3 regions of the Kitasatospora sp. NBC_01246 genome follow, and region 1 is predicted to be linked to each of the others. Evidence: riboswitches for the same ligand, from Rfam matches in the RefSeq annotation. Region 1 holds a riboswitch; each other region holds the start of a gene.
What was found. Region 1 has a riboswitch for cyclic di-AMP ahead of OG618_RS20920 (M23 family metallopeptidase). Riboswitches for the same ligand answer to the same signal wherever they lie in the genome.

Region 1 (9,671 bases):
GTCGAAGCTCTCGTCCGGGCGGCGCAGGTCGACCATCGCGATGGCGCCGAGCGCGCCGCGCGACAGGTCGTCCCAGAGCGGCCAGAACCGCTGCTGCCCGGGGGTGCCGAAGAGGTAGAGGGCGAGCCGGGGGTTGAGCGTGATCCGGCCGAAGTCCAGCGCGACCGTGGTGGTGGTCTTGCCCGGCCGCCCGGTGAGGTCGTCGATGCCGCTGCTGGCGGCCGTCATGGTCTCCTCGGTGCGCAGCGGCGTGATCTCGCTCAGTGCGCCGACCAGGGTGGTCTTGCCGACCCCGAACGGGCCGGTGACCAGGATCTTCACGGCGCCCTGGACGGACGGCGGCAGGTACTGGGGCTCCGGCGCCGAGGGCTCGGCGGTGCGCGGGTCAGCGGAGTTGGCGGAGGCCAACGAGCACCTCTTCCAGGAGGGTTGCGGGCAGGCGTTCGGCCTGCGGGACGGGCGGGAGCACCTGGACGGCGCCGAGGTCCCAGAGGTCGCCGACCAGCACCTTGACGACGCCGAGCGGCAGCCCGAGGTAGGCGGCCACCTCGGCGACCGACAGCAGGCTGCGGCAGAGGTCCAGGATGCGCTGGTGCTCGCGGTTGAGCAGGGCGTCCTCGGGGAGGTCGGGCCGGTCGGGTAAGGCGCTGACCAGGCTCTCGACGGCGAGCGCGGACCGGGTGGGCCGGCTGCGGCCGCCGGTGATCACATAGGGCCGGACCGGCCCGTTCACCGCCGGCCCCCCGCCGCGTGATCGACGCGCGGCGGGCTGGTGAGGTGGCTGCCGATCCGCTCGACGAGGACCTGCATCTGGTAGGCGACCAGGCCGGCGTCGACCGCCTCGCCGGTCACCACGGCCAGGTGGGCCCCGGCCCCGGCGGCGACCACGAAGAGGTAGCCGCCGCCGTACTCGATGACGATCTGGCGGGTGGCGCTGCCGTGGCCGCCGAAGCCCTGGGCGACGCCGCGGGCCAGCGACTGCAGGCCCGAGCAGGCGGCGGCGAGCCGCTCGGCGTCCTCGCGCAGGATGCCCGCGCTGCGGCCGATCTCCAGGCCGTCGTTGGACACCACGACGGCGTGCTGGACCTCGGGGACGGAGATGATGTCGGCGAGCAGCCAGCCGAGATCAGGGGTGGTGGTCATGGAACTCTCCGAAGCGCTGGGGGAGCTGGGGGGAAGCGGGCAGGGAACGGTGGGGCTGGGCCTGCGTCCGGGCGGCCGACCGGCCGTCGGCGGTGCCGGCCTGGAACATCGCCATGAACGCCCGGGCATCCTGCGCCGACCGGTAGGGCGGGGCGGGCGCCGGCGGGGGAGCGGCCGGCGAGGCGTGGCGGTTGGAGCGGTCGCGCCGGTGGCTCCGGCGGGGAAGCGGCGGCGGAGCGGCGGGGCCGGCCGGCGGGGTCTCCACCAGGGGGTGTGCGGTGGTCCGCGGATGTCCGCCCGGGTAGGGGGAGGCCGGGTTCCGGTGGGGGTCGGCCGGGAACGCCGGGTCGTCGGGGCCGAGGCCCGGGACGGTCGGCGGGAGCGGCTCGGTGAGCAGCGCGTTCGGCAGCAGCACCACGACCCGGACCCCGCCGTACGGGGAGGGCGCCGAACTGAGGGTGACCCGGAACCCGTACTGCTCGGCGAGCCGGCCGACCGCGGCCAGGCCCAGCTGCGGCACCTCGCCGAGGCGGGACACCTCCAGCGAGGTGCCGCCGGCCAGCGCCGAGGCCGCCTTGGCGACGGCCGGCTCGGGCATCCCGACGCCGCCGTCGTCGATCTCGACGACGGCGCCGTTGTGGACGGGCATCAGCGTCACGAACACCTGGGTGCTGGGCGGTGAGTAGCGGGTGGCGTTGTCCAGCAGCTCGGCCACGGCGTGGATGAGCGCCTCGGCGGCGGCGCCGACCACGGCGGTCTCGATCCGGCTGCGGACCACCACCCGCTGGAAGGGCAGGATGCGCGACTGGGCACCGCGCACCACGTCCTCCAGCGAGACCGGTTCGGGCCAGTGCCGCCCGGCCCGGGCGCCGCACAGGACGGCCAGGGTCTGGGCGAGGCGGGCCTGTTGGGCGGCGGCGTGGTCGGCCTTGAGCAGGCCCTCCAGCAGCGCCGGGTCGTCGTGGGTGCGCTCCATCTCGTCGAGCAGGGCCTGCTGGTCGTGGGCCATCACGAGGATCCGGCGGGCCACGCTGAGGAAGGCCCGCTGGGTGGAGGCGTTGAGTTCCTGCTCCTGCTGGACGGCCGCCAGTTCGCTGCCCCGGCGGGCGAGTTCGACGGCGAGCTGGTCCTGGAGGCGGGCGTTCTCGCGCTGCTGCCGGTCGGCCCGGCGGCGCTGGGTGACGGAGACGGCGCGGTAGCGGGCGGCGGCCACGAGGGCGAGGGCGGCGAGAACGCCGGTTGCCGTTGCACACCACTGAGTCATCGTCACGCCGCGAATTCTAGGGTGATGATCCTACGAAGGTGTGAACGGATCTCGCCAAGTGACCGGATCTCGTCAATATCCCGTCCATACGACGTCAATCCGACCTGCTTCCGGCCCGGCCGCGCCCCGCCCGGGGCCGCTCCCCCGGCCCCGTCGGAGGCTCACTGAACCGGCGAACTCCGGTGCAGCAACAGCAGAGCGACGTCGTCCGGCCGGGAGCGGCGCTCGGTCACGTTGAGGGTGAGCAGATCGGCGAGGCGCTCCAGGGCGGCGGCCGGGCCGAGCCGGACCGGACCGGCCTGCCGGGCCCACAGTTCCAGCCCGCCGAGCATCCGCTGCACCGACTCGTCGTAGTCCTCCTCGCGGTCCTCGACCAGCCCGTCCGTGTAGACCAGCAGCGTCTCGCCGACCGCCAGGTGCCCGACCGTCAAGTGGTACGGCTGCCCCGGGTCCACGCCCAGCGGCGGGCCGCCCGGCAGGTCCAGTTCGACGGCCGCGGCGTCCGGCGCGATCCGGACCGGCGAGGGGTGACCGGCCCGGGCCGCCCGGACCGTCCCGTCGGCGGGGTCGAGGGTGAGGTAGAGGCAGGTGGCGAAGAGGTCGGTGTCGAGTTCGGACAGCAGCCGGCTGGTCCGGGCCAGGGTGGCGGCCGGGTCGTGGCCGTCGGTGGCGTACGCGCGCAGACCGCTGCGCAGCTGGCCCATCACGGCGGTGGCCTCGGCGTTGTGGCCCTGGACGTCGCCGATCACCAGGCCGATCCGGCCGTCCGGCAGCCGCAGCAGGTCGTACCAGTCGCCGCCGATCTGCATGCCCTCGGTGCTGGGCAGGTAGCGCGCGGCGCTGGCGATCCCGGGCAGCCGGGGCAGGGTGCGCGGCAGCATGGCGCGCTGCAGCTCGGTGGCCCGGTGGTGGTGGGTGTCGTAGAGCCGGGCGCGCTCCAGGGACTGCGCCAGGATGCCGGCGAAGGCGGAGTAGAGGGTGCGGTCCTCGCGGCCGAAGACCCGTTCGGTGGAGAAGGTGATCAGGCAGGAGCCGACCTGTCGCCCGGAGGCGACCAGCGGCAGCACCGCCCAGGACGCCGGGGTCAGTGGCCCGCCGCCGCCCGGCCGGGTGGTGGCGGGCTCGCTGAACAGCGGGGCGGAGCGGGCCAGCGAGTGCTGCATCACGCCCTCGGAGAGGTCGGCCAGCCGGGTCAGCTCGGTCCGGCGCGGGCCGCCGTACACGGTGTGCGAGACGGGCAGCAGCCGGCCCTCGTCGACCAGGTCGAGCACGATGCTGGCGGCGCCGAACGCCGGCCGGGCCACGTCGGTCACCGCGGTGGTCACGTCCCGGACGGTGACCGCGCGGGACAGCGCGCGGGTGAGCGCCAGCAGCAGCGCCGAGCGGGCGCCGGCCGCCGGGGCGCCGCCGCCCCCTCCGCCGCCGGCCGCCTCCTCCGCGGGGGCGCCCGCGCGGTCCCGGTCGGCCAGCAGCCCGGCGACCCGGACCGGCCGGCGGTGCACGTCCAGCATCACCTCACCGGTCTCCTCGATCCGGATCACACCGCCGTCGCGGCGCGGCACCCGGTACTCGATCCGGTACGGGCCGCCGGTGGCGAGTGCCTCGGCGAGGGCGGCCTGGACGTCCGGGAGGTCCTCGGGGTGGACCAGCCCGTCCAGGTCGGGTGCGGTGGGCGGGCCGTCGGGCGGCACGGGGCGGTCGACCACACGGTAGGCGGTGGCGTCCCAGAAGGTCTCGCCGGTCACCAGATCGCGCTCGAAGGCGCCGTGCCCGGCGGACCGGACGGCGAGCGAGAGCATCGGGTGGGCCAGTGCGGCGGACCGCCCGTCCGTACCGGCCTCGCCGCCGGGCCCCGGGTGGGCCGTCCCGGCCGGGCGGGCCCCCGCCCGCGCGCTGTCGAGCAGATGGGCGAGCCGGTGGGCGCAGGCGTCGCCGAGCGTCTCCAGCACGTCCAGATCGCGGCGGGGGACGGTGCCCCGGTGGGCGAGGGCGAGGGCGAGCACGCCGATCGGCCGTTCGTCGACGATCATCGGCAGGGCGATCAGCGCGACCATTCCGGTGCCCATACCGGCATTGCGGTTGGGATAGTCGACGCTGGTGCGCTCCGGACTGAGCAGGTACGGGCGGCGCAGTCGCAGGGCCGTCGCGGCGGGCAGCTCGCTCGCCGGATCGATGACGCCGTAGCGCTCGTGGACCCAGTCGGGCAGGCCGTGCGAGGCGGTGAGCCGGAGCATTCCGGCGCTGTCCAGCAGGTAGAGCGCGGAGCCCTCACCGGTGATCCAGCCCGGGCCCTCGGCGAGCACGGTCCCGAGGAGTTCGGCGGCGGTGGTGCAGCCGAGCAGTAACCGGACACAGCGCATCGCGCTGCGCGCGGTGGGGCTGCTGCGCGGGGCCCGGCTCTCGTCCTCGGAGGGGGGAAGCCACGGTGAGGTCAGGTCCATGGGATTTCCCGGCCTTTCCGTCGCCTTGTCGGGCACCCAATTCTTCATACCTCATTTCCGATGCCGGTGAAGGGTGACCCGGACGGCGCACCGGTGCCGGGGAGCGGACGCCGGTCGTGCCCTGCCCGGCCGCTCCGACCGGGTGGTCCGCCGTGGTCCGGCCGGCCCGCCGCGCGGGGTGCGCCGGGTGCGGCGCCCGGCCGGGGGAACTCACGGAGCCCGGGCGCGCGGTGGGGGCGGGGCTCAGGCCCCGGGCCAGTTCCGGAGGCCGCCGGTGAGGAGGGTGATCAGGCGGTCCTGGGTGTCGGAGAGGTTCTCGGCGAGCTGGAACCCGCCGCCGATCGACAGCGAGGCGAAGCCGTGGGCGACCGAGCGGACGGTCCGGGCGGCGTGGACGGCCTCGGAGCCCTCCAGCCCGTAGCCGCGGAGCACCGCGAGGATCACCCCGACCAGCCGGCCGCCCGCCCTGGTCAGGTCGTCGTCCGGCTGCGGGGCCTGCGGCAGCGCGGTGTACCGGTGCGGGTACTCGGTGGCGTAGCCGTGGTAGGCCCGCAGGACGGCGGCGACGGCGTCGTCCCCGCCGCGGCCGAGGGCGGCCTCGGCGAGCCGGTCGGCGAGTTCCTCGGTGACCCGGACGGCGATCAGCCGGCGCAGCTCGGCGAGTCCGCCGCTGACGTGCTTGTACAGCGAGGGGGTGGCCACCCGGGCCCGTCCGGCGACGGCGGCCAGGGTGAGGGCCTCGGGGCCCTGTTCGTCGATGAGGGCGAGGGCGTGGTCGACGACCTGCTCGGGGGTCAGTCCGACTCGGGGCATGGTGCGGTCTCCGTGGGCGAGGTAGCGGGCGGGCTCGGGCCGGCGCGGCGCGGAAGGGCGGGCTCAGGCCAGCTCGGCGAGGAAGGGCAGCAGGGCGTCGGCGGTGGCCTGCGGCCGGTCGGCCATCGGGTAGTGCCCGGAGCCCTCGATCATCACCTTGCGGCCGTTCAGCGCGGCGGCCTGCCGGTCGGCGACCAGCTCGGGGTCGGGGAAGTCGGGGTCCTTGGTGCCCATCACGACCAGCGCCGGGCAGCTCACGGCGGCGGTCCAGCCGTTCGGCGCGGAGTCCCCGCGCACGTAGCCCCGGGTGGCCTGCTTGCGGCCCGGCGTGCGCATCGCGGCGACCAGTCCGTCCACGTAGGCGTCGAAGTCGGCCGGCTTGGGACCGGGGTACGCCATCTTGCGGTGGTAGAGGCCCCAGAACGCGGGCGAGTGCACCAGCAGGACGCCCATCGCGCCGAACATCGCGCGCTGCAGCGCGTTCGGCGGGTTCTCGACGAAGGCGTCCACCAGGACGATCCCGGCCACCCGCTCCGGCGCGTCCCCGGCCACCTTGACCACCGTCGCACCGGCGTAGGAGTTGCCGAGCAGCGTGGCGCGGTCGATGCCGAGGTGGTCCAGCAGGGCCAGGACGTCGGTGGCGATCGCGGCCGGCGTGTAGTCGTCCCAGGCGATCGAGGACTCGCCGAAGCCGCGCAGGTCCAGGGTGATCACCCGGTGGCCCGCGGCCACCAGCAGCGGGCGCAGGTGCCGGTACGCGGCACGGCTGTCGAGCATCCCGGGGAGCAGGACGAGGGGGGTGCCGTCGCCCTGCTCGGTGTCGTCGAAGGCCAGCCGGCCGCCGGGGACGTCGAGGTACTGGGTGCTGGGGGTGAAGGTGCCGGGCATGTGGGCCTCCTCGGTCCGCGGGGCTGTCGGCGTTGCACCGATAGCCATAAAGCTAAGGCTAATAGCCTTAGCCGTCAACCCCTTGACCGGCCGGACCCCCGGGGTGGCCCCGGTGCCGCGGCTCAGACCCCCTCCACCTTGAACGGGTCGTGCTCGGCGAGCAGCTTCTCCAGCCGCGCCTGGTCCACCCGGGTGACGATCTCGTTGGTCTCCTGCCGGTCCCGGATCACTTTGGCCAGGGTGAAGGCGGAGGTGACGGTGTAGAGCAGGCCGACCGCGAGGAAGGCGCGGGTCCAGCCGCCGACCGGCAGATAGGCGATGCCGACGGCGAGGGCGCCGCCGGAGAGGGCGAAGGAGAGGACGGCCTGGAGGTGGTACGCGGCCGTGGTGCGTGACTGCATCGGTGCGTTCATGGCGCCAGGATCGCCGCGCCGGGAGCGCCGCACATGAGTAGGAGTACTCAAGTGGGGGACCGTTCGTTGACGTCCCCTCACGTTCGGTAGTGTCAGTTGCCGTCGATCCGCCCAAATCGCCCATCAGGTCACGTACCGTCCGGGTAGTATCCGGCTGTCCCGAACGGACGGCTTGGAATCAGAGGCTCCTAGGATTAACGTTTGATAACGCAGCGCGGTTCGTAACGCCGTACCCAGACGGCACCGTGCGCCGTCGCCTAATCCCGCCGGCCGGCCTCCGGGCAGGCCAGGGAGCCGGGGAACCATGTTCCTTGGGGTGAATCGGCCGGGCCCAGGCCCAGCCGTAGGAGACCTTCCTGCTCCGAACCCGTCAGCTAACCCGGTAGGCGCGAAGGAAGGAAAGGAGCGCGCCTCCGTGGCGTCGTCGCACTCTCCGGCACACCTGCCCGGCTCCCCCGCCGGCACCCAGCTGCTCGACCACCCCTGGCCGCCCGCCCACCCGGGCGAGTTCGGCGGGTCCGGCGTCGAGACCGGGCCGCAGGCCCCCGACAGCAACCGGCACCGGATGCCCCGTCAGACCCGCGGCACCGCCCCGCTGCTCGGCGTCACCGCCGTGGCCGCCACCCTCGGTGCGACCGGCTTCGCCTCCGCCACCCCGGCCGCCGCCCCCGCCGTCGAGGTCCCGGACGAGACCCCGGTCGCGCTCGCCGCGGACCCGGGCCTCGCGCTCGCCGCCCGGATCCAGCAGCAGGCCGACAGCCAGCGCACCGCCGCCGAGGAGGGCGCCCGCCTGCAGGCCGCCAAGGAGGCCGAGGTCAAGCGCGCGGCCCAGCAGCAGGAGGCCAAGCGGGCCGCGGAGGAGGCCGAGAAGGCCAAGCTCGCCGCCATCGAGCTGCCGGTGCGCGACTACCACCTCTCGGCCCACTACGGCCAGAGCGCCTCCTACTGGGCCCACCTGCACACCGGCCTGGACTTCGCCGCCGACACCGGCACCCCGGTCTACGCGGTCGGCCAGGGCACCATCACCTCGGCCGGCTGGGCCGGGTCGTACGGCTACCGGATCGTCGAGACGCTGCCCGACGGCACCGAGATCTGGTACTGCCACCTCTCCTCGATCATCAAGGGCTCCGGCAAGGTCGTCCCCGGCCAGCAGCTCGGCAAGGTGGGGGCCACCGGCAACGTCACCGGCCCGCACCTGCACCTGGAGGTCCGCCCCGGCGGCGGTGCCCCGGTCGACCCGGAGAGCTGGTTCGAGCAGCGCGGCGTGACCCCCTGACCGGCGTCACCTTCTGACAGCCCGCCGCGGTGCCCCGGCCGTCGTCACGACGGCCGGGGCACCGCGGCGTCTCAGGCCCCGGCGGCCGCGTCGGCCCCGTCCGGCCGGTCGGCGGACCCGTGCACGTGCCCGTCCCCGGGCGCGTAGCCGTCCTCGTCCCCGTACTCGTCGTCCCCGTACTCCCCGGCCTCCTCCGCCTCGCCGGGTGCCCCGGGCAGCTGCGCCAGGTACGCGTCGATCTCCTCCTGGCCCGGCTCCGGGGCCAGCTCCGGGAACTCCTCCACCAGCAGCCGCGGCAGCCCCGGCACCGTCCACTCGCCGAAGAGGTCCAGCGCGGCCTCGACGGCGGCCTCCTCGAACGCCCCGAAGTCCCCGGCCAGCTCGTCGGGCATCGGCCGGCCCTGCGCGGTGAGCTCCTCCAGGTTGCGGTAGCTGCGCCGCATCAGCCCCTGCTCCAGCAGCCGCCGGGCACCGTCGGTGGCCATCCCGACGCTGAGCGGCCGGGCGCCGTCCCAGCCCCCGTCGTCCACCGGGTCCAGCGCGCCCGCCGCCTCCAGCCGCTCGTAGGCGGCCGCCCGGTCCTCCGGCGCCAGCTCCCGGAACGCCTCCAGCCAGGCCCGGACCGCCGCCCCGTCGGCCGGGTCCACCCCGTCCGCGCGCAGCAGCAGCGTGTACAGCCGGGGCCAGGTCACCAGGTCGGCGCGGCGCAGCAGCCCGGCGGCCACCTCGCCCTGCCACTCGGCCTCCGCGTGCAGCCGCTCCTGCCGCTTGGCGTTCAGCCGCTTCGCCGCCCGCTGGTGGTCGATCAGCAGCCGCACCGCGGCGCCGTACGCCAGCGGGTCCTGCTCCGGCTCGGGCTGGACGTACAGGTAGAGCCGCTCGTACAGCAGTTGTTCCACGGCGTCCGAGGTCAGCTCCGGCCAGCCGTCACGCATCCTGCCCTCACCCAGCTCCAGCAGCGCCAGCACCGCCCGCACCGGCGCCTCGGCCACCGGCGGGTGGCCGTGCGCCTGCGCCCAGGCGAGCAGTTCGGCGGCTTTGGTGCGCGGGGCGAGCCGCAGGTCTTCTTCTTCCATGTCACGTAAGGTAACCGGAAAGCCCGGGTAGGGTCGGCAGGCATGGTCCCCGTCCGACTCACCGGCCCCCGCCTGGCCATCCGCGAGTTCCACCACAGCGCCGCCGACGTCGACGCCCTGTACGCGGTGTTCGGCGACCGGGAGGCCACCCGCTACCTCCCGTTCGAGCCGCGTGACCGCGAGGACTGCGCCGACCAGATCGAGCAGTACCTGGAGGAGGCGCAGCAGGACGAGCGGACGGTCTACCGGCTGGCCGTCACCCGCCGCGCCGACGCGGACGCCCCGTCCCGGGCCGTCCCGATCGGCAACGCCGCCCTCACGCTCGGCGGCCACCGCAGCGCCGACCTCGGCTACGCG
Region 2 (9,671 bases), 2.6 Mb from region 1:
GCGGTCCGTTATGTGACGCCACTGCGAGAAGGCGGCTCGATGCCGGGCCTGGTCGAGGCCGACGACCGGCGGCTGTACGCCCTGAAATGGGTCGGCGCCGCGCAGGGCCGCAAAGCGCTGGTGGCGGAGGTGCTGGCCGGTGAGCTGGGCCGCCGGCTCGGGCTGCCGGTACCGGAGTTGGTCACGGTGGACCTCGACCCGGTGCTGGCCCGCAGCGAGCCGGACCCGCAGATCCAGGACCAGATGCGGGCCAGTGGCGGCCGCAACCTCGGGATGGCCTTCGTCAGCGGGGCGCTCAACTTCGACCCGCTCTGCTTCGAGGTGGACGCCGGGCTGGCCGGGCAGGTGCTCTGGTTCGACGCCCTGATCGGCAACGTCGACCGCTCGTGGCGCAACCCCAACCTGCTGGTGGCCACCGGCGGGCTGCGGCTGATCGACCACGGCGCCAGCCTGATCTTCCATCACCACTGGGCGGGCGCGGCCGGCTGGATCCGCCGCCCGTACGACGCCTCCGACCACGCGCTGTTGCGCGCGGAGCCCGATCTGGTGGCCGCGGACAAGGCGCTCGCGCCGCTCGCCGAGGCGGCGGTGGAGGCGGCGGTGGCGCAGATCCCGGACGTCTGGCTGGTGGACGAGCCGGGCTTCGACTCGCCCGAGGCGGTGCGCGCCGCGTACCGCTCCCAGCTGACCGGGCGACTGGCCGGTCCGCGTGACTGGCTGCCGGGGGTCTCCGCATGAGCGAGTCCGTGACGCCGGCCCCGCCGGCCGTCGAGCTGCACGACTACGAGTACGCGGTGATCCGGGCGGTGCCCCGGGTCGAGCGCGGCGAGTGCGTCAACGTCGGGGTGCTGCTGTACTGCCGGCAGAGCGCGCACCTGGGCGCCCGGACCCATCTGGACCAGGCCCGGCTGCTGGCGCTCGACCCGGTGGCGGACGTCGCCGGGGTGCGGCGGGCGTTGCACGGGATCGAGGCGGTCTGCGCGGGCGGGCCCGCGGCCGGTCCGGCGGCGGGCGACAGTCCGGGGCAGCGGTTCCGCTGGCTGACGGCGCCGCGCAGTGCCATCGTCCAGCCGGGACCGGTGCACACCGGGCTGACCGGTGACCCGGAGGCCGAGCTGCGGCGGCTCTTCGACCAGCTGGTGCTCTGAGGGCGACCGGTCGGGTGCCCGGGGGCCGTCCGGGGGCCCTTCCGGGGCCGAGCGGTTGACCTGCGGACTTTTGCCCCGGTCAAAGCTTGAGTTGGTGAAGCACTCGGTCGTACGCTGGCCCCATGGGTTCGACAGCGACGACGACCGTACCGACCAACGCCGAGTTGATGGAGGCGTTGGCCGCCGTCGGCGCCGCCTACTTCCAGGACTTCGCGGGAGCCGCGGCCCGGCACGGTCTCTCCTCCTCCCAGGCGAAGGCGCTCGGTGCGGTGCAGGAGCCGGTACCGATGCGCGCGCTGGCCGGCCGGCTGGGCTGCGACGCCTCCAACGTGACGGGGATCGTCGACCGGCTGGAGTCGCTCGGCCTGGCCAACCGCGAGGCGGCGGCCGGGGACCGGCGGGTCAAGATCGTGGTGATCACCGAGCAGGGCCGCGAGATCCTCGGGCTGATCCGCGGCGAGATGAGCCGTACCCACCAGGCCTTCGAGGCGATGACGGACGAGCAGCGGATCTCGCTGCACTCGATCTGCGCGCAGGTGCTGCCGGTCCTCGCCGGGCGCTCGCCCGGCACGGTGTAGCGGTTCGGCGGCACAGCGGCACAGCGGCACGGCGGCACAGCGGTACGGCGATCGGCCGGGGCGGGCGCGGGAGGCGGCAGCGCCCGGTCCGCCGCCGCTCGCGCTGACCTCGGCTGTTAGGCTTGCGAAGCGTGAGCGCGAAGCCCCAGATCCCCAATGTCCTGGCCTCCCGGTACGCCTCGGCGACCCTGGCCCAGCTGTGGTCCCCCGAGCACAAGGTGGTCCTTGAGCGCCACCTGTGGCTCGCCGTCCTGAAGGCCCAGCAGGACCTCGGCGTGGAGGTGCCCGCGGGCGCCGTCGCCGACTACGAGCGGGTGATCGACCAGGTCGACCTCGGTTCGATCGCCGCCCGCGAGCGGGTCACCCGGCACGACGTGAAGGCGCGGATCGAGGAGTTCAGCGACCTCGCCGGCCACGAGCAGATCCACAAGGGCATGACCTCCCGGGACCTGACCGAGAACGTCGAGCAGCTGCAGATCCGCCAGTCGCTGGAGCACGTCCGCGACCGCACGGTCGCCGTGCTGGTCCGCCTGGGCCGGCTCGCCGCCCAGCACTCCGAGCTGGTCATGGCCGGCCGGTCGCACAACGTCGCCGCGCAGGCCACCACCCTGGGCAAGCGCTTCGCGACCGTCGCCGACGAGGTGCTGGTCGCCTTCCGCCGGCTGGAGGAGCTGATCGCCCGCTACCCGCTGCGCGGGATCAAGGGCCCGGTCGGCACCGCCCAGGACATGCTGGACCTGCTCGGCGGCGACACCGACAAGCTCGCCGAGCTGGAGCGCCGGGTGGCCGGTCACCTCGGCTTCGACCACGTGCTGACCAGCGTCGGCCAGGTCTACCCGCGCTCGCTGGACTTCGAGGTGCTCACCGCCCTCGTCCAGCTCTCGGCCGGGCCGTCCAGCCTGGCCAAGACGATCCGCCTGATGGCCGGCCACGAGCTGGTCACCGAGGGGTTCAAGGAGGGCCAGGTCGGTTCCTCCGCGATGCCGCACAAGATGAACACCCGCTCCTGCGAGCGCGTCAACGGCCTGGCCGTCATCCTGCGCGGGTACGCCTCGATGACCGCCGAGCTGGGCGGCGACCAGTGGAACGAGGGCGACGTCTCCTGCTCGGTGGTCCGCCGAGTCGCGCTGCCGGACGCCTTCTTCGCCTTCGACGGCCTGCTGGAGACCTTCCTGACCGTCCTCGACGAGTTCGGCGCCTTCCCCGCCGTGATCGAGGCCGAGCTGGACCGCTACCTGCCGTTCCTGGCCACCACCAAGGTGCTGATGGGCGCGGTGCGGGCGGGCGTCGGCCGGGAGACCGGGCACGAGGTCATCAAGGAGCACGCCGTCGCCTCGGCGCTGGCGATGCGGGCCGGCGCGCGGGAGAACGAGCTGCTGGACCGGCTGGCGGCGGACGCGCGGATCCCGCTGGACCGGGCCGGGCTGGACGCGCTGCTGGCCGACCGGCTCTCCTTCACCGGCGCGGCCGGTGCCCAGGTCGCCGAGGTGGTCCGCCAGGTCGAGGCCGTCGCGGCCGCCTACCCCGACGCCGCCAAGTACGCCCCGGGCGACATCCTCTGACGTTGCCTCAGGTCTTCGTGGGCCCCGCCGCCGATCCGGTGGCGGGGCCTTCGCCGTGTCCGGCGGCGGCATGGCCCGGATCCAGCGGAGGGGCGGTGCCGCAGGCGTAGGTGCAGTCCGGCTCGGCGACCGGGTGGTCCTCGGGGGCCAGCACATTGCCCCGGACGGTGGTGAACGCCGTCACCGCGCCGGTGACCAGCAGCCCGGCGCAGATCAGCATCGCGGTCCGGAAGGCGGAGTCCACCGCGGCCGGTACCCGGTAGGCCTCGCCGCTGAGCCCGGCCAGCGCCGGCAGGGCGGCCACCGCGAGCAGCCCGGCCGCGCGGGCGGCGGCGTTGTTGACGCCGCTGGCGATCCCGGCATGCCGGACCTCCACCGCCGCGAGCACCGTCGCGGTCAGCGGCGCGACCAGCAGGACCATCCCGCAGCCCATCACGGTGGCGGCCGGCAGCACGTCCGTCCAGTACGAGGCGTCGGAGCCGATCCGCAGCATCAGCAGGACCCCCGTCGCGCAGAGCAGCGGGCCCACGGTGAGCGGGAGGCGCGGGCCGATCCGCTTGCCGAGCCGGCCGGCCCGGGCGGACAGCGCGAGCATCAGCACGGTGATCGGCAGCAGGGCGAGCCCGGAGACCAGTGGGGAGAAGCCGGAGACGATCTGCAGCTGGACGACCAGGAGGAAGAAGACGCCGCTGAACGCCGCGTAGACGCAGAGGGTGACCAGGTTCACCGCGGTGAACAGGCGGGAGGAGAAGAGGCCGAGCGGCAGCATCGGCTCCGGGACGCGGCGTTCGACCACCACGAAGGCCGTGCCCAGCAGCAGGCCGGCCGCGCCGGACACCCACACCACGGCCGAGAGCCCGTCGCCCGCCGCGGTCAGCGCGTAGGTGACCGAGCCCAGCGCGAGCGCGGCCAGCGCCGCGCCGAGGACGTCGAACCGGCCGGTCGCGCTCTCGTCCCGGCTCTCCGGGACGTGCCGGGAGGCCACCGCGACCACCAGGGCGGCGAGCGGGACGTTCAACAGGAAGATCCACCGCCAGCCGGGGCCGTCCACCAGCCAGCCGCCGAGGAACGGGCCGATCGCGGCGGACACCCCGCCGAGGCCGGACCAGAGGCCGACCGCCGCCGAGCGGTCGTCAGGGTGGAACACCGCCTGGAGCATCGCCAGCGAGCCGGGGGTGAGCAGCGCCCCGCCGACGCCCTGCACCGCGCGGGCGGCGACCAGTACCTCGATGGTGGGGGCCGCGGCGCAGGCTGCCGAGGCGGCGGCGAACCAGAGCACGCCGATCAGGAAGACGCGGCGCCGGCCGTAGCGGTCACCGAGCGCGCCGCCGAGCAGGATCAGGCCGGCCAGGGTGAGCAGATAGGCGTTGAGCGTCCATTGCAGGGCGGCGAGCGGAGCGCCGAGATCGGTGCCGATCCGGGGCAGTGCGACGTTGACGACGGTGCCGTCGAGCATCGCCATGCTGGAGCCGAGCACCGTCGCCAGTAGTACCCAGCGGCCCTGCGCGGTGCCCAGGCGCAGGGTGCCGGCCTCGGAGGTGGCCACCGCCTGATCCTGCGCTCCGGGACGCGACGTGACAAGGGTCACCGGGGGTGTGTCGGCGGATGGCTTTCCGTAGGTGATCGCATGCGTACGGACACCGAAATCGGCGGAGCGTCGTGGATCAGTGGCACGCGGTGAATCGATTGTGCACATACTGTGCAGCCGATCATTCGGAGTGTCACGGCCTTCCCGGGAGTGGTTGTCGATTCAAGAGATCGACATTGCTTCGCCCGGGCGGATGAGTTTTAGTTCAGCGACCGCCCGGCATTGGACCGGGTGGCCACCGGGTGGAACGCCTAGTCCTGCCGCTGCCCGGTGGTACGAACCGAACTCTGTACGGCAGGAGCGGGGGACCCAAAGGTAAGTCGCCGGACCGGAATTCACGGTCCGGCTTGGGGTGAAGCCGCGCTATGCGGCCGGGCAACTCCAGCCCGAACCCGACAGCTCACCTCGCAGGCGTCGGAGAGGACAGTTCGCCATGCCCGCACAGGCTCGTCGTATCACCCTGCCCCGCGCCGCCCGCATCGGCATCGCCACCGCCGTGACCGGCGCCGCTTTCGCCCTCCCGCTGGTGACCACCATCAGCGCCCAGGCCCACACCGCCCCGGCCGCCAAGCCCGCGCAGACCTCCACCTGGACCGGCGCCACCAGCGTCGACGCCGCGCCGGCCGCTGCCGCCAAGCCGGCCGCCGAGGCCGCCAAGCCGGCCGCCGCGCCGGCCGAGGAGAGCTACAAGGTCGTCGGCGGGGACACCCTGTCGAAGATCGCCGACGCCAAGCAGGTCGAGGGTGGCTGGAAGGCCCTCTACGACCACAACCGCTCGGTCGTCGGTGCCAACCCGAACCTCATCTTCCCGGGTCAGCAGCTCGCGCTGGATGCCAAGGCCGCCGCCGCTCCGGCCGCCGCCGAGGCCGCCAAGCCCGCCGCCCCGGCCGCCAAGCCGCAGGTCTCGCAGGACGCGCAGAAGCCGGCCGCCCAGCACGCCGCCCCGAAGCCGGTCCAGGCCGCCAAGCCCGCCGAGGCCCCGGCCGCCAAGCCGGCCGCCCCCGCCGCGAAGCCGGCCGCTCCGGCCGCTCCCGCGGCGCCGGCCGCCGCGGCCAGCACCTCGGGCTTCGTCGCCCCCCTCGCCAACCCGAAGCTCGGCACCGCCTACGGCGTGGCCGGCTCGATGTGGGCCTCCGGTCACCACACCGGTGCCGACTTCGTCGCCTCCACCGGCACCCCGCTGCGCGCCGTCGGCGCCGGCACCGTGGTGAAGGCCGGCAACGGCGGCGCCTACGGCAACGAGGTCGAGATCAAGCTCGCCGACGGCCACTACGCCGAGTACGCGCACCTGTCCTCGATCGGTGTGAAGATCGGTCAGACCGTCACCGCCGGCCAGCAGATCGGCCTCTCGGGTGCCACCGGCAACGTGACCGGCCCGCACCTGCACTTCGAGATCCGCACCGGCTCGGAGTACGGCTCGGACATCGACCCGATCGCCTACCTGCGGGCGCACGGCGTCTCCCTCTGACCTGAGGTCGGACTTCCGCTGGGTGCGGGGCGTACGGCCGCCCGGGATGGTCATGTCGGGTGACCGCTCGACCGGGTGATCGCCGCACCGTCAGCGGATCATGGGCGCGGGACACGCCCTGGCCGGTCCGGCTCGCGAATTTCCTTCGCGAGCCGGACCGGCCTTTTTCGTGCCCTTCTGACAGGCAGGTGCCCCCCCGCGAGCAGGGTTTCCGTCCGGCGTTTCCGAGTGGTCGGTTCCGTCGTGCAGAAGGCCTTTCCGGAAGGCCTTCCTGGGGGGCCTCCCGGGATATTCCGACGGCCCGTCGGCGGTCGGACGGGCCGTCAATTCTCGGTCGGCGGTCGCGGTGAAAGGAATGGGCCGCCCCGGCGGGGGTCAGGACCGGTGGGCGGGCAGGTCGCTGTTGGCGGCGGTCAGCAGCTGGTGCACGCGGTGGCCGAACTCGTCCGCGTCGCGGGCCGGCTCGGGGAAGACCAGGCGGACGTCGCGGTGGCCGTAGGGGTGGTCCAGACGGAGCACGAGGCCGTGCCGGTCGAGGGCCAGCGGGCGGACGTCGGGGTGTCCGACGAGCAACTCGCGGTCCAGCAGCCGGGTGAGCAGGGCGAGGGCGTCCGGGTGGTCGTCGGCGAGGTGGGTGAGCATCGCCGCCTCGAAGCGCGCCAGCGGGTCGGGCGCGGCCAGGGCGAGGTCGGCGCCGGTGAGGGCGGTGGTGCCGTACGGGGTGGAGAGGACGGCGTGTGCGACGTCCAGCCGCAGGTGGACGCTGAGGCCGTCGTCGGCGAGGTGGGCGAGGTGCAGCCGGCCGGCCAGGGTGAGACGGCCGCGGACGCGGTCGCGGACGGCGACCGGGGCGATGTCGGTGAGGTCCAGGACGACGGCCAGGCCGTCCTGCTCGCGGGTCACGGCGAGGGTGAGCGGCGAGTCGAGCGGTGCGCCCAGGCGCAGCCGGGAGCCGTGCACCGAGACCGGGGTGTCCAGGTCGTGGTACTCGCCGCAGGCCCGGATCACCACGGAGGAGGTGGCGCTGAGCAGGCTGCAGACCCGTTCGGCGGCGGTGGGTTCGGGCGCCTCGACGTCGACGGGGCTGGGGCTCATGACGACCTCCGTTGGTTAGGTTAGGCTAACCTAATCACTTCGCCGAGGGAGGGCAAGGCGTGCGCGGGTGGTGCGCGGGTCGCGATGGAGGGGTGCGTGGGTCCAAGGGATTGCAGATGGAGATAGCGAGCGCTTGCAAGTATCTGGCGTTCGGTCGTATTGTCGACGCTGGTAGTTGCACACGCAATCTTCTGTACGCTTCTGTACGCTCTGGAAAGCGGTCCCCTCATGCCCCTCGCGCTCCTGGCGCTGGCGATCAGCGCCTTCGGCATCGGCACCACCGAGTTCGTGATCATGGGCCTGCTGCCCGAGGTCGCCGGCGACTTCTCGGTGTCCATCCCCACCGCCGGCCTGCTCATCTCCGGCTACGCACTCGGTGTCGTGATCGGCGGCCCGCTGCTCACCGTCCTCGGCACCCGGATCCCCCGCAAGGGGATGCTGCTGATGCTGATGGGCCTGTTCATCGCCGGCAACCTGGTCTCCGCCGTCGCGCCCGCCTTCGGTCCGCTGCTGGTCGGCCGGGTGCTCGCGGCCTTCGCGCACGGCGCCTTCTTCGGCATCGGCTCGGTGGTCGCCGCCGACCTCGTCGCCCCGCACAAGCGGGCCGGCGCCATCGCCCTGATGTTCACCGGGCTCACCGCCGCCAACGTGCTCGGCGTGCCGATGGGCACCCTGCTCGGCCAGCACTTCGGCTGGCGCTCCACCTTCTTCGTGGTCGCGGCGCTCGGCGCGATCGGCTTCGCCGGCATCGCGGCCCTGGTGCCCGTCCAGCCGCGCGCCGAGGACACCCGGCTCGGCCCGGAGCTGGCCGTCTTCCGCAAGCCGCAGATCTGGCTCGCGCTGAGCATGACGGTGCTCGGCTGGGGCGGCATCTTCGCGATGTTCACCTACATCACGCCGATGATGACCGAGATGGCGGGCTTCGCACCCTCCAGCGTGACCTGGCTGCTCTTCCTGTTCGGCGTCGGCCTGTTCGTCGGCAACCTGCTCGGCGGCTGGTTCGCCGACCGCGCGCTGATGCGGAGCCTGTACGTGATCCTGGCGGTGCTGGCGGTGCTGCTCTTCGCCTTCACCCTCGCCTCGCACAGCAGGGCCGGTGCGATCGTCGCCATTCCGCTGATCGGCGTGTTCGGCTTCGCGACCGTCGCACCGCTGCAGAAGCGGGTGATGGACCAGGCCGCCGGCGCGCCCACGCTGGCCTCGGCCGCCAACATCGCGGCCTTCAACCTGGGCAACGCGCTCGCCGCCTGGCTCGGCGGGCTGGTCATCTCGTCCGGGCTCGGCTACGACGCGCCGAACTGGGTGGGCGGGCTGATGGCCGCCGCCGCCCTGGGGGTCGCGCTGCTCTCCGGCGCGCTGGAGCGGCGGGGGGCCGGCGCCGGTGGCAGGGTCGTGGCGCGCGGTGGAGCGGCCGCCGAGGAGGCGGTAGCCGCCGGGCGGTGAGCGCGGAACGCGCGGGGCCCGGACGCTCGTCCGGGCCCCGCGCGTCGTGTCGAGGCGGGTCAGCCGATCACGGCCTGTGCGTCGATCTCGACCAGCATCGGCTCCTGCGGCAGCTCGACGAAGATCGTGGTGCGGCAGGGCTTCACGCCGCCCGGCGCGATGTTCTCCTCGATGAACGCGGCGTAGACCTCGTTCATCAGCGGGAAGTCGGCCCGCTTGGTCAGGTAGACGCGGAACATCACCACGTCCTCGATGGTGGCGCCGCCGGCCTCCACGATCGCCTTGACGTTCTCCAGCGTGCGGCGGGTCTGCGCCTTCACGTCGCCGTGGTGCAGGTACTCGCCGGTGGCCGGGTCCTGCGGGCCCTGGCCGGAGACCTGGAGGATGGGGCCCTTGCGGACGCCCTGGGAGAACATCCAGGCCGGGGCGGGGGCGCCGTCGGTGCGGATCTCGGTCTTGTCGCTCTGGTCGCTCATGGGCTTCCTCGGTTGGTGGTGGCGGGTCGGCTGGTCCGGGGCCGGCGGGGCCGGCCGGTTCGGCGGGTCAGCCGGTCTGGGGAGCCTGGGGGTTCTGCCCGCAGTCGGCGGAGACGGCGCGGGCGGTGGCGAGCAGCTGGGGCAGCAGCTCCAGCACCTGTTCGTAGGGGAGGACGACGTCGGGGACGGAGATCGAGGCGGCGGCGACGACGCGCCCGCTGGCGTCCCGGATCGGCGCCGCCACGCAGTTGATGAAGGCCTCGTGCTCGGCGTGGTCCTGCGCCCAGCCCTGGGCCGCGACCTTCTCCAGCTC
Region 3 (9,671 bases), 370 kb from region 1:
AGGCGAACTGGGAGGCGCTGAAGGCCGCCGAGAAGTCGGAGCGCGAGTCGGTGCTGGACGGCGTGCCGGCCGGTCTTCCCGCGCTGGCGTACGCGGCGAAGCTGGTGTCCCGGGTGCGCCGGGCGGGCTTCACCGGTGTGCCGGACGCGGCCTACGAGCTGCCCGCGGAGCTCACGGCGGAGTCGGCGGGCCGGCTGCTGCTCGCGGTGGCGCAGCGGGCGTTCGACGCGGGGGTGGACGTGGACGCCGCGCTCCGGGCGGCCGCGCGCGGCTACCGGGACGCCGTGCGCGCCGCCGAGGGGCTCAAGCCCGAGTAGCCCCGAGCGGCCCCCCGGAGCACGCCCGGGCCGAGACCCGCGCCCGGGCACGCCCGCACCGCGACCGCCGCCCGGGCACGCCGCCCGCACCGCGACCCGCCGCCCCCCGTCAGACCGCCGCGACGTCCTCCACCGCCCGGCGCTGCACCGGGACCACCTCGTCGACGACCTCGGCGATCGCCTCGCCGACCAGGGCGAGCAGTTCGGCCAGCCGCTCCAGGTCGAGGTGGTCCGGCAGCTCGGCGAGGGAGACGACGCGCTCGCCGCCCGGCCCGGCGACGCAGAACAGGTCGATCGGGCCGAGGTGCTTCTCGGTGGTGTCGACCAGGGCGGCGATGTCGCTCGGGCGGCGGATGTCGCCGCAGACGCCGACGACCGGGCAGCCCGGCCGGTCGAGTTCGGTGGCGAGGTCCTCGGCGATGCCGACCTGCTGGTCGGCGATGAGGACGCCGGAGGCGCCCGCGGCGGTGAACCGGCGGGCGAGGCCGGCTCCCGACCCGCCGGCGAGTACGGCGATGACCACGACTGCCCCGGTGACCCGCATGGTGCGCTCCTCCCTGTGGGCGGCTCCGCACCGGCGCCCACGCATTTTGCTTGCGGAGGATCGTAGGCAGGTCCTGACCCTCCGCAACAGGGATTACCCCTCAGGTGACCAGGCTCACGCCTGCCGCGCCGGGGTTCCCCACCGGATACGGTCGACACATGCCAGTTCAGCCCGATTCAGCCCGCCCGCCGCTCTTCACCTGGGAGTTCGCCGCCGACCCGTACCCGGCGTACGCGTGGCTGCGGGAGCACGAACCGGTGCACCGCACCACCCTGCCGAGCGGGGTGGAGGCCTGGCTGGTGACCAGGTACGCCGACGCCCGGCAGGCGCTCGCCGACAGCCGGCTCTCGAAGGACCCGGCCCACCACAGCGGGCACGCCCACCGCAGCGGCCGGGTCGGCATCCCCGGCGAGCGCCAGGCCAATCTGATGACCCACCTGCTGAACATCGACCCGCCGGACCACACCCGGCTGCGCCGGCTGGTCTCGAAGGCGTTCACGCCGCGCCGGGTGGCGGAGTTCGAGCCCCGGGTGCAGCAGCTCACCGACCGGCTGATCGACGGCTTCGCGGAGCGCGGCTCGGCGGACCTGATCCACGAGTTCGCCTTCCCGCTGCCGATCTACGCGATCTGCGACCTGCTCGGCGTGCCGGCCGAGGACCAGGACGACTTCCGGGACTGGGCGGGCATGATGATCCGCCATGGCAGCGGGCAGCGCGGCGGGGTGGGACGCGCCGTCAAGCGGATGCGCGCCTACCTGGCGGAGCTGATCCACCGCAAGCGGGCCGATCCCGGCGACGACCTCATCTCGGGGCTGATCCGGGCCAGCGACCACGGTGAGCACCTGACCGAGAACGAGGCCGCGGCGATGGCCTTCATCCTCCTCTTCGCCGGGTTCGAGACGACCGTGAACCTGATCGGCAACGGCACCTACGCCCTGCTGCGCAACCCCGGGCAGCGGGCGCTGCTCCAGGACTCTATCGCCCGCGGCGAGACCGCGCTGCTGGAGACCGGTATCGAGGAACTCCTGCGCTACGACGGTCCGGTGGAGCTCGCCACCTGGCGGTTCGCGACCAGCCCGCTGACCATCGGCGGCGTGGACATCCCGGTCGGCGATCCGGTGCTGGTGGTGCTCGCGGCGGCGGACCGGGACCCGGCGCGGTTCGCCGACGAGAACACCCTCGACCTGGCCCGGACGGACAACCCGCACCTCGGCTTCGGGCACGGCATCCACTACTGCATCGGTGCGCCGCTGGCCCGGTTGGAGGGGCGCGCGGCGCTCACCACCCTGCTCACCCGGTTGCCCGATCTGCGACTCGCCGCTAGCCCGGAGGAGCTCCGCTGGCGCGGTGGCCTGATCATGCGTGGACTGCGCGATCTCCCGGTGGAATTCACCCCCGAGAAGCCCTCCGCGGCACCGGTGGACGGGCTCTGAGCAAATCCGTCCGGCGACCCCCGGCGGTGTCTCGATCTCGTCGCGCCGAGACCCCGACACGCTGACGGGGTGTCGCCGACACGCCCTATCAGCGGGTATGAATCAGCATCAAACCGGACATAGCCCTGTCGTTGGTAGGCGATCGGCCACGCGCCGTAATTTATGTGTGATACCTGCGATATGAGCTTGTTATTGATGTGAGGATCTGTCTACCCTCCCTGGAGTTCGCAGCTGCGGACCTCGTGCGCGGAACGCCGAATCCTGCCCGCCGCGTTACGGGAAACCGACCAGAACCCTTGGGCAGGGGCGGGGGAACCAGGTTTGTTGCCGTCCCCCACGGCTTGGGGTGAAGCCGCCCGCGCGGGCAGAAGGCGTCCGCGTCGTGCGGCCGGGCCACCTCCCGGTCCGAACCCGACAGCTCACCTCGCAGGCGTGCGGAGAGGGACTTCCCCATGCTCTTCGTCGGAACCGGCCGTCACCGTCGTCGCACCCAGACCGAGAAGGCCATCGCCGTTGCCGGCGTGGCCGGCGTCGGACTCGCCCTGCCGCTCCTCACCGCCACCGGCGCCTCGGCCGCCCCGGCCTCGACCTGGGACGCGGTCGCCCAGTGCGAGAGCGGCGGCAACTGGGGCATCAACACCGGCAACGGCTTCTACGGCGGCCTCCAGTTCACCTCCAGCACCTGGAAGGCGTTCGGCGGCACCTCGTACGCGCCGCAGGCCCACCAGGCCAGCCGGGCGCAGCAGATCTCGGTCGCCGAGAAGGTCCTCGCCTCGCAGGGGCCGGGCGCCTGGCCGGTCTGCTCCCAGAAGGCGGGCCTGGCCAAGGGCGGGGCCGCGGCCTCGGTCGACACCTCCTCGGACGCCGAGCCGACGGCCGCCGCCAAGCCGGCCCAGTCGAAGCCCGCGCAGAAGCCGGCGCAGAAGCCCGCCCAGAAGCCGGCCCAGCAGCAGGCCCCCAAGCCCGCCGCCCAGCAGGACGACCGGGCTCCGGGCTTCGCCGGCCAGCCGGGCTGGGACGCCGACGCGAAGGTCTTCTGGTACCAGAGCGACGGCGCCTGGTACTGGACCAGCCACCAGAGCGTCTACCAGCAGTACGCCGGTCAGCAGGCCGCCCAGCAGACGAGCGGGTACGCGGGCCAGGACAGCCGCCCCGCCGCCGCCCACGGCGCCCCGGCCGCGGCCGCTCCCGCGGCCCAGCAGCGCACCGGGCACGGCTACACCGTCCAGTCCGGTGACACCCTGTCGACGATCGCCGCCGCCCAGGGCGTCGAGGGCGGCTGGCAGACGCTGTACGACGGCAACCGCGGCACCGTCGGCACCGACCCCAACATGATCCTCCCGGGCCAGCAGCTCGACCTCGGCTGACCGCCCGTGTGGTGACTCCCCGTGCGGTGACGCCACGAAGGGGGCCGGTTCGGCCCCCTTCGTCCGCATCCGGCCGCATTTCGTGGGACAACCAGGTGAACTACCGGTGGGTAGCCCGGCCACACGCTGAGACGGGACCGAGGTCGACGTGGTCCCGGGAGCCCGTGCGGTTAGGCTCTGGTCGTAACGACTCCGCAACCATCCGGCCGACAGCACCCATCGTCAGCCGAACCTGCTTCCGCTAGGAGATGCCTCGTGCCGTCCATCGATGTCGTCGTAGCCCGTGAGATTCTCGACTCGCGTGGCAACCCCACGGTCGAGGTCGAGGTCGGCCTCGACGACGGCAGCACCGGCCGTGCCGCTGTCCCGTCGGGTGCCTCCACCGGTGCCTTCGAGGCGCTGGAGCTTCGCGACGGTGACAAGAACCGCTACTTCGGCAAGGGCGTGGAGAAGGCCGTCCTGGCCGTCATCGAGCAGATCGGCCCCGAGCTGGTCGGCTACGACGCCACCGAGCAGCGCCTGATCGACCAGGCCATGCTCGACCTGGACGCCACGCCGGACAAGTCCTCGCTCGGCGCCAACGCGATCCTGGGCGTCTCCCTCGCCGTGGCGCACGCCGCCTCCGAGGCCAGCGACCTGCCGCTGTTCCGCTACCTGGGCGGCCCGAACGCCCACGTCCTGCCCGTCCCGATGATGAACATCCTCAACGGTGGCTCGCACGCGGACTCCAACGTCGACATCCAGGAGTTCATGATCGCTCCGATCGGCGCGGAGTCCTTCTCCGAGGCCGTCCGCTGGGGCGTCGAGGTCTACCACACCCTCAAGGGCGTGCTGAAGGAGCGCGGCCTGTCCACCGGCCTCGGCGACGAGGGCGGCTTCGCGCCGAACCTGGACAGCAACCGCGAGGCCCTGGACCTCATCACCGAGGCCATCCAGAAGGCCGGTTACGTGCCCGGCCGGGACATCGCGCTCGCCCTGGACGTCGCCGCCTCCGAGTTCTACCAGGACGGTGCCTACCAGTTCGAGGGCAAGGCGCTCTCCGCCGCCGAGCTCATCGAGTACTACGCCGAGCTCGTCGCCGCGTACCCGCTGGTCTCCATCGAGGACCCGCTGGACGAGTCGGACTGGGACGGCTGGAAGGCCATGACCGTCAAGCTGGGCGACAAGGTCCAGCTGGTCGGCGACGACCTGTTCGTCACCAACCCGGCCCGCCTGGCCAAGGGCATCGAGACCGGCACCGCCAACGCGCTGCTGGTCAAGGTGAACCAGATCGGCTCGCTGACCGAGACCCTGGACGCCGTCGAGCTGGCCCAGCGCAACGGCTACCGCTGCATGATGTCGCACCGCTCCGGTGAGACCGAGGACGTCACCATCGCCGACCTCGCCGTCGCCACCAACTGCGGCCAGATCAAGACCGGCGCCCCGGCCCGCTCCGAGCGCGTCGCCAAGTACAACCAGCTGCTGCGCATCGAGGAGATCCTCGACGACGCGGCCGAGTACGCCGGCCGCGGCGCGTTCCCGCGCTTCCGCTCCGCCGAGTAGTGACCGCGCGGCCGAGCAGTCGTCGGCCCGGGCCCGTCACGAGGGCCGATCGCGCCCAGTAGCGCAAGCCTGACCGGTGCCCCGCCGTTCACCCCGTAGGGTGGACGGCGGGGCACCGTCGCGATCAGGAGGGGACACGGGAGATGGCAGGCTGGAGGATCCCGGGCTTTGCCGCCCGGCCTCGCTTCACGAGCCGGGCGACCGTCCTCGTCCTGGTGCTCTGCTCCCTGGTCGCGATCCTGGCCTACCCGACCAGGCAGTTCATCTCCCAGCGTTCCGAGATCTCCGCCCAGCGGGCGAAGGCCGAGCACGCCCGGCAACAGGTCGAGCAGCTGCGCCGGGAGAAGACCCGCTGGCAGGACCCGGAGTACGTCAAGGCGCAGGCCCGCAGCCGGCTGCACTACGCGATGCCGGGGGAGACCCCGTACATCGCGGTGGATCCGGCGGGCCGGGGCGCCACCCAGTCCTCCGCCGTCCCGCCCGCCCCCTCCGACGGCGCGGCCAAGGCCGCCAAGCCCTGGTACTCGAGCGTCTGGGACTCGGTGGACGCCGCCGACACCGCCGCTCTCGCCCCGCCCTCTTCACCCGCCCCTGCCCCTGCTGGAGCCAGCTCCCCCCATGACCACTGAGAACCACCCCTCCGTCTCCGACACCGACGTCGCGGCCATCGCCGCACAGCTCGGCCGGGTCCCGCGCGGCCTGCGCTCGGTGGCGCACCGCTGCCCCTGCGGCAACCCGGACGTCGTGGAGACGGCCCCCCGGCTCGCGGACGGCACGCCGTTCCCGACGCTCTACTACCTGACCTGCCCCAAGGCCGCCTCGCTGATCGGCACGCTGGAGGCGGACGGCGTGATGAAGGAGCAGACCGCCCGGCTCGCCGAGGACCCGGAGCTGGCCGCCGCCTACCAGAAGGCGCACGAGGACTACATCGCGCGCCGCGACGCCATCGAGGTGCTGGAGGGCTTCCCCAGCGCCGGCGGCATGCCGGACCGGGTGAAGTGCCTGCACGTGCTGGTCGGCCACTCGCTGGCGGCCGGCGAGGGCGTCAACCCGCTCGGCGACGAGGCGATCGGCATGCTGGAGGACTGGTGGGCCAAGGGCCCCTGCGTCTCCCCCGACGAGGTCGAGGCCGCCGGCGAGCGGGTCGCGAGGAACCGTGCCAAGCAGCAGGACCACGAGGCCGTGATCGCCGCCAAGCAGCAGAAGGCCGCCGAACGCGCCGCCAAGCGGGCCGCGCAGGAGAATGCCGAGGAGCCCGACGCATGAGTGTCACCCGGGTCGCCGCGATCGACTGCGGTACCAACTCGATCCGCCTGCTGGTCGCCGACCTCGATCCGGAGACCGGGGCGATCACCGACCTCGACCGCCGGATGGTGATCAACCGGCTGGGCCAGGGCGTGGACCGGACCGGCCGGCTGCACCCGGACGCGCTGGCCCGCACCTTCGCGGCCTGCCGCGAGTACGCCGAGGTGATCGCCGGCTTCGGGGTGGCCCCGGAGCGGATCCGCTTCGTGGCCACCAGCGCCTCGCGGGACGCCGAGAACAGTGACGAGTACGCCAAGGGCGTGCGCGACATCCTGGGCGTCGGGCCCGAGGTGGTGAGCGGCGAGGAGGAGGCGCACCTCTCCTTCGTCGGCGCCACCAAGGAGCTCACCGGCGGCCAGTTCCCGGCGCCGTACCTGGTCTTCGACCTCGGCGGCGGCTCCACCGAGTTCGTGCTCGGCGCCGAGGACGTCCGGGCCGCCCGCTCGGTCGACATCGGCTGTGTCCGGCTGACCGAGCGGCACTTCGGCGGCGCCGAGCTGCCCTCGGCGGAGCAGGTCGCCGAGGCGCGGGCGCACGTCCGGGCCGAGCTGGACAAGGCGGAGGAGGTCGTCCCGCTGACCGGTGCGGCGACGCTGGTCGGTCTGGCCGGGACGGTCACCACGGTGTCGGCGATCGTCCAGGACCTGCCCGGGTACGACTCCGAGCGGATCCACCACTCGCGGATCACCCGCGAGGACGTGGCCCGGATCGCTTCCGAGCTGCTCGCCGCCACCCACGCCGAGCGTGCGGCCATCCCGTCGATGCACCCGGGCCGGGTGGATGTCATCGCGGCCGGCGCGCTGGAGCTGCTGGAGATCATGGAGCGGACCGGCGCCGCCGAGCTGGTCGTGAGCGAGCACGACATCCTGGACGGCATCGCCTGGAGTATCGCCTCCTAGCCCGGTGCGAGGCTTACCGCCCCGGCCCCGGAACCCCTTCGGGGGGTCCGGGGCCGGGGCGCGCCCGGGGCCCTGCGAGAAAGTTCGTGAATTTCTTCACATGGCGATCCAGCCATTCGTCGCGCTGACCGGTCCGCTACGTCCGAAATGTGGGACCGAAGGCCTGTCCGTCGTGTCGCCCGCTGGATCGCAGGTGACGCCCCCGTGCGGGTTTGAAAATCGAAATCACGCGCGGGAACCCAGGCGTGCCATGGATCGTTGCTGCTCAGCAGGGCCGTTCGGGTCCGTAGCCTCACGGGGAGGCGGGGAGGGCTGTGAGACGGCTCCCCGGGGCCGAGAAAGTGGCCGCGAAGTGTAGCACAGGGTGTCCAGGAGCTTGTGACGGGCCTCACGAAGGCTGCTCCGGACGGTGCTGGATACTTTCGGATATGAGCACCACGGAGCGTCCTCGCATCCTCATTGTCGGCGGTGGTTACGTCGGCCTGTATGCCGCGATGCGCATCCTCAAGAAGATGCGCTATGGCGAAGCGACCGTCACGGTCGTCGACCCGCGGTCGTACATGACGTACCTGCCCTTCCTCCCCGAGGCGGCCGGCGGCAACGTCGCGCCCCGCAACCTCGTCGCGCCGCTGCGCAGCGCCCTCAAGAAGGCGGAGGTGCTCACCGGTGCTGTCACCGGTGTGGACCACGCCCGCAAGGTCGCCACCATCCAGCCGGCGGCCGGCGACTCGTACGAGCTGCCCTTCGAGTACCTGGTCGTCGCGACCGGCTCGGTCTCCCGGACCTTCCCGATCCCGGGTCTGGCGGAGCACGGCATCGGCATGAAGACGGTCGAGGAGGCCATCAGCCTCCGGAACCACGTCATGGCGCAGCTGGACAAGGCCGAGTCCACCACGGACGAGGCGATCCGCCGCAAGGCGCTGACCTTCGTCGTCGTCGGCGGTGGCTTCGCCGGTGTCGAGACGATCGCCGAGATCGAGGACATGGCGCGCGACGCCGCCAAGATCTACAAGACCGTCAGCCGTGACGACATGCGCTTCATCCTGGTGGAGGCGGCCAACCGCATCCTCCCGGAGATGGGCCCGGACCTCGGTCTGTGGACCAAGGAGAAGCTCGAAGAGCGCAACATCGAGATCTACATCGAGACCTCGATGGACTCCTGCGTCGACCAGCACGTCGTGCTGAAGAACGGCGTCGAGGCGGACGCCTCCACCATCGTGTGGACGGCGGGCGTCAAGCCCAACCCGGTGCTGGCCAACTTCGGCCTCCCGCTGGGCCCGCGCGGCCACGTGGACACCGCCCCGACCCTGCAGGTCAAGGGCTTCGACTACGTCTGGTCCGCCGGCGACAACGCCCAGGTGCCGGACCTCGCCGCGGGCGAGGGCGCCTGGTGCCCGCCGAACGCGCAGCACGCCGTCCGGCAGGCCGCCGTCCTCGGCGACAACGTGATCTCGGGCATGCGCGGCTTCCCGCAGGCCGAGTACAAGCACAAGAACCTCGGTGCGGTGGCCGGTCTCGGCCTGCACAAGGGTGTGGCGATCCTCTTCGGCAAGTACAAGCTGAAGGGCCGTCCGGCCTGGTGGTTCCACCGCCTGTACCACGGCGCCATGGTCCCGACCATGAACCGCAAGGTGCGCGTCTTCACCGACTGGACGCTGGCGGTCTTCCTGAAGCGCGAGGCCGTCGGCCTGGCCCAGATGGAGAAGCCGTTCGAGGCGTTCCAGGAGGCCGCGGCGCCCGCGCCGAAGCCGGTCGAGGCCGCCAAGCCGGCCGCCGACAAGGAACTCGCCAGCAGCAAGTAAGCGACTGAGATCCCGGTGTGGGAGCACCGGGAAATGAGTCGGAGGCCCTCCGCCCGGCAGCGTCGCCGGACCACGACCTCCGTGGTGCTCAGCCGGCCGTGCGACCGGGCGGAGTACAGAAGTAGCGAAAGACCCCCACCGAACCCTCCGGTGGGGGTCTTTCCGTGTGCGGCGCCGGTGCGGTGCCCGGCGCCGGTGGGTCAGTCGGTCTTGATGCTCTCCAGGATGTCCAGCTTGGACGCCCGGCGGGCCGGCCAGATCGCGGCCACCAGGCCGACCAGGCCGGCGAGCAGGAGGAAGAGCAGCAGCTGGCCGTAGGGGAGCGTCGTGGTCAGGCCCGCCATGCTGGACTTCAGGGTGCCGAGGATCCCCCAGGCCGTGTAGCAGCCGAGCAGCACGCCGATGCCGGCACCGAAGACCGAGATCACCACCGACTCCAGGCGGACCATCCGCTTGATGCCG

Region 2: it holds a riboswitch for cyclic di-AMP, as region 1 does, so the genes downstream of both, OG618_RS31090 (M23 family metallopeptidase) here and OG618_RS20920 (M23 family metallopeptidase) in region 1, are expected to answer to the same signal.
Region 3: it holds a riboswitch for cyclic di-AMP, as region 1 does, so the genes downstream of both, OG618_RS22550 (transglycosylase family protein) here and OG618_RS20920 (M23 family metallopeptidase) in region 1, are expected to answer to the same signal.

What each region holds. Positions count from the first base shown of each region.
Region 1 is NZ_CP108484.1:4,765,538-4,775,208, forward strand. Features, by position in the region: gene OG618_RS20880 (GTP-binding protein) at 1-408, opposite strand, end outside; gene OG618_RS20885 (DUF742 domain-containing protein) at 386-733, opposite strand; gene OG618_RS20890 (roadblock/LC7 domain-containing protein) at 730-1,143, opposite strand; gene OG618_RS20895 (sensor histidine kinase) at 1,127-2,407, opposite strand; gene OG618_RS20900 (SpoIIE family protein phosphatase) at 2,569-4,848, opposite strand; gene OG618_RS20905 (TetR/AcrR family transcriptional regulator) at 5,092-5,661, opposite strand; gene OG618_RS20910 (alpha/beta fold hydrolase) at 5,725-6,597, opposite strand; gene OG618_RS20915 (YiaA/YiaB family inner membrane protein) at 6,672-6,962, opposite strand; cyclic di-AMP (ydaO/yuaA leader) riboswitch at 7,207-7,365, shown strand; gene OG618_RS20920 (M23 family metallopeptidase) at 7,378-8,238, shown strand; gene OG618_RS20925 (hypothetical protein) at 8,310-9,314, opposite strand; gene OG618_RS20930 (GNAT family N-acetyltransferase) at 9,357-9,671, shown strand, end outside.
Region 2 is NZ_CP108484.1:7,322,228-7,331,898, forward strand. Features, by position in the region: gene OG618_RS31065 (HipA family kinase) at 1-738, shown strand, start outside; gene OG618_RS31070 (DUF3037 domain-containing protein) at 735-1,148, shown strand; gene OG618_RS31075 (MarR family winged helix-turn-helix transcriptional regulator) at 1,271-1,726, shown strand; gene purB (adenylosuccinate lyase) at 1,858-3,288, shown strand; gene OG618_RS31085 (MFS transporter) at 3,296-4,834, opposite strand; cyclic di-AMP (ydaO/yuaA leader) riboswitch at 5,145-5,305, shown strand; gene OG618_RS31090 (M23 family metallopeptidase) at 5,310-6,344, shown strand; gene OG618_RS31095 (DUF2470 domain-containing protein) at 6,720-7,439, opposite strand; gene OG618_RS31100 (MFS transporter) at 7,668-8,882, shown strand; gene OG618_RS31105 (RidA family protein) at 8,942-9,358, opposite strand; gene OG618_RS31110 (IclR family transcriptional regulator) at 9,426-9,671, opposite strand, start outside.
Region 3 is NZ_CP108484.1:5,140,013-5,149,683, forward strand. Features, by position in the region: gene OG618_RS22535 (MazG family protein) at 1-317, shown strand, start outside; gene OG618_RS22540 (SDR family NAD(P)-dependent oxidoreductase) at 427-861, opposite strand; gene OG618_RS22545 (cytochrome P450 family protein) at 1,020-2,294, shown strand; cyclic di-AMP (ydaO/yuaA leader) riboswitch at 2,569-2,741, shown strand; gene OG618_RS22550 (transglycosylase family protein) at 2,747-3,661, shown strand; gene eno (phosphopyruvate hydratase) at 3,917-5,203, shown strand; gene OG618_RS22560 (FtsB family cell division protein) at 5,347-5,832, shown strand; gene OG618_RS22565 (DUF501 domain-containing protein) at 5,804-6,469, shown strand; gene OG618_RS22570 (Ppx/GppA phosphatase family protein) at 6,466-7,407, shown strand; gene OG618_RS22575 (NAD(P)/FAD-dependent oxidoreductase) at 7,836-9,209, shown strand; gene OG618_RS22580 (ABC transporter permease) at 9,410-9,671, opposite strand, start outside.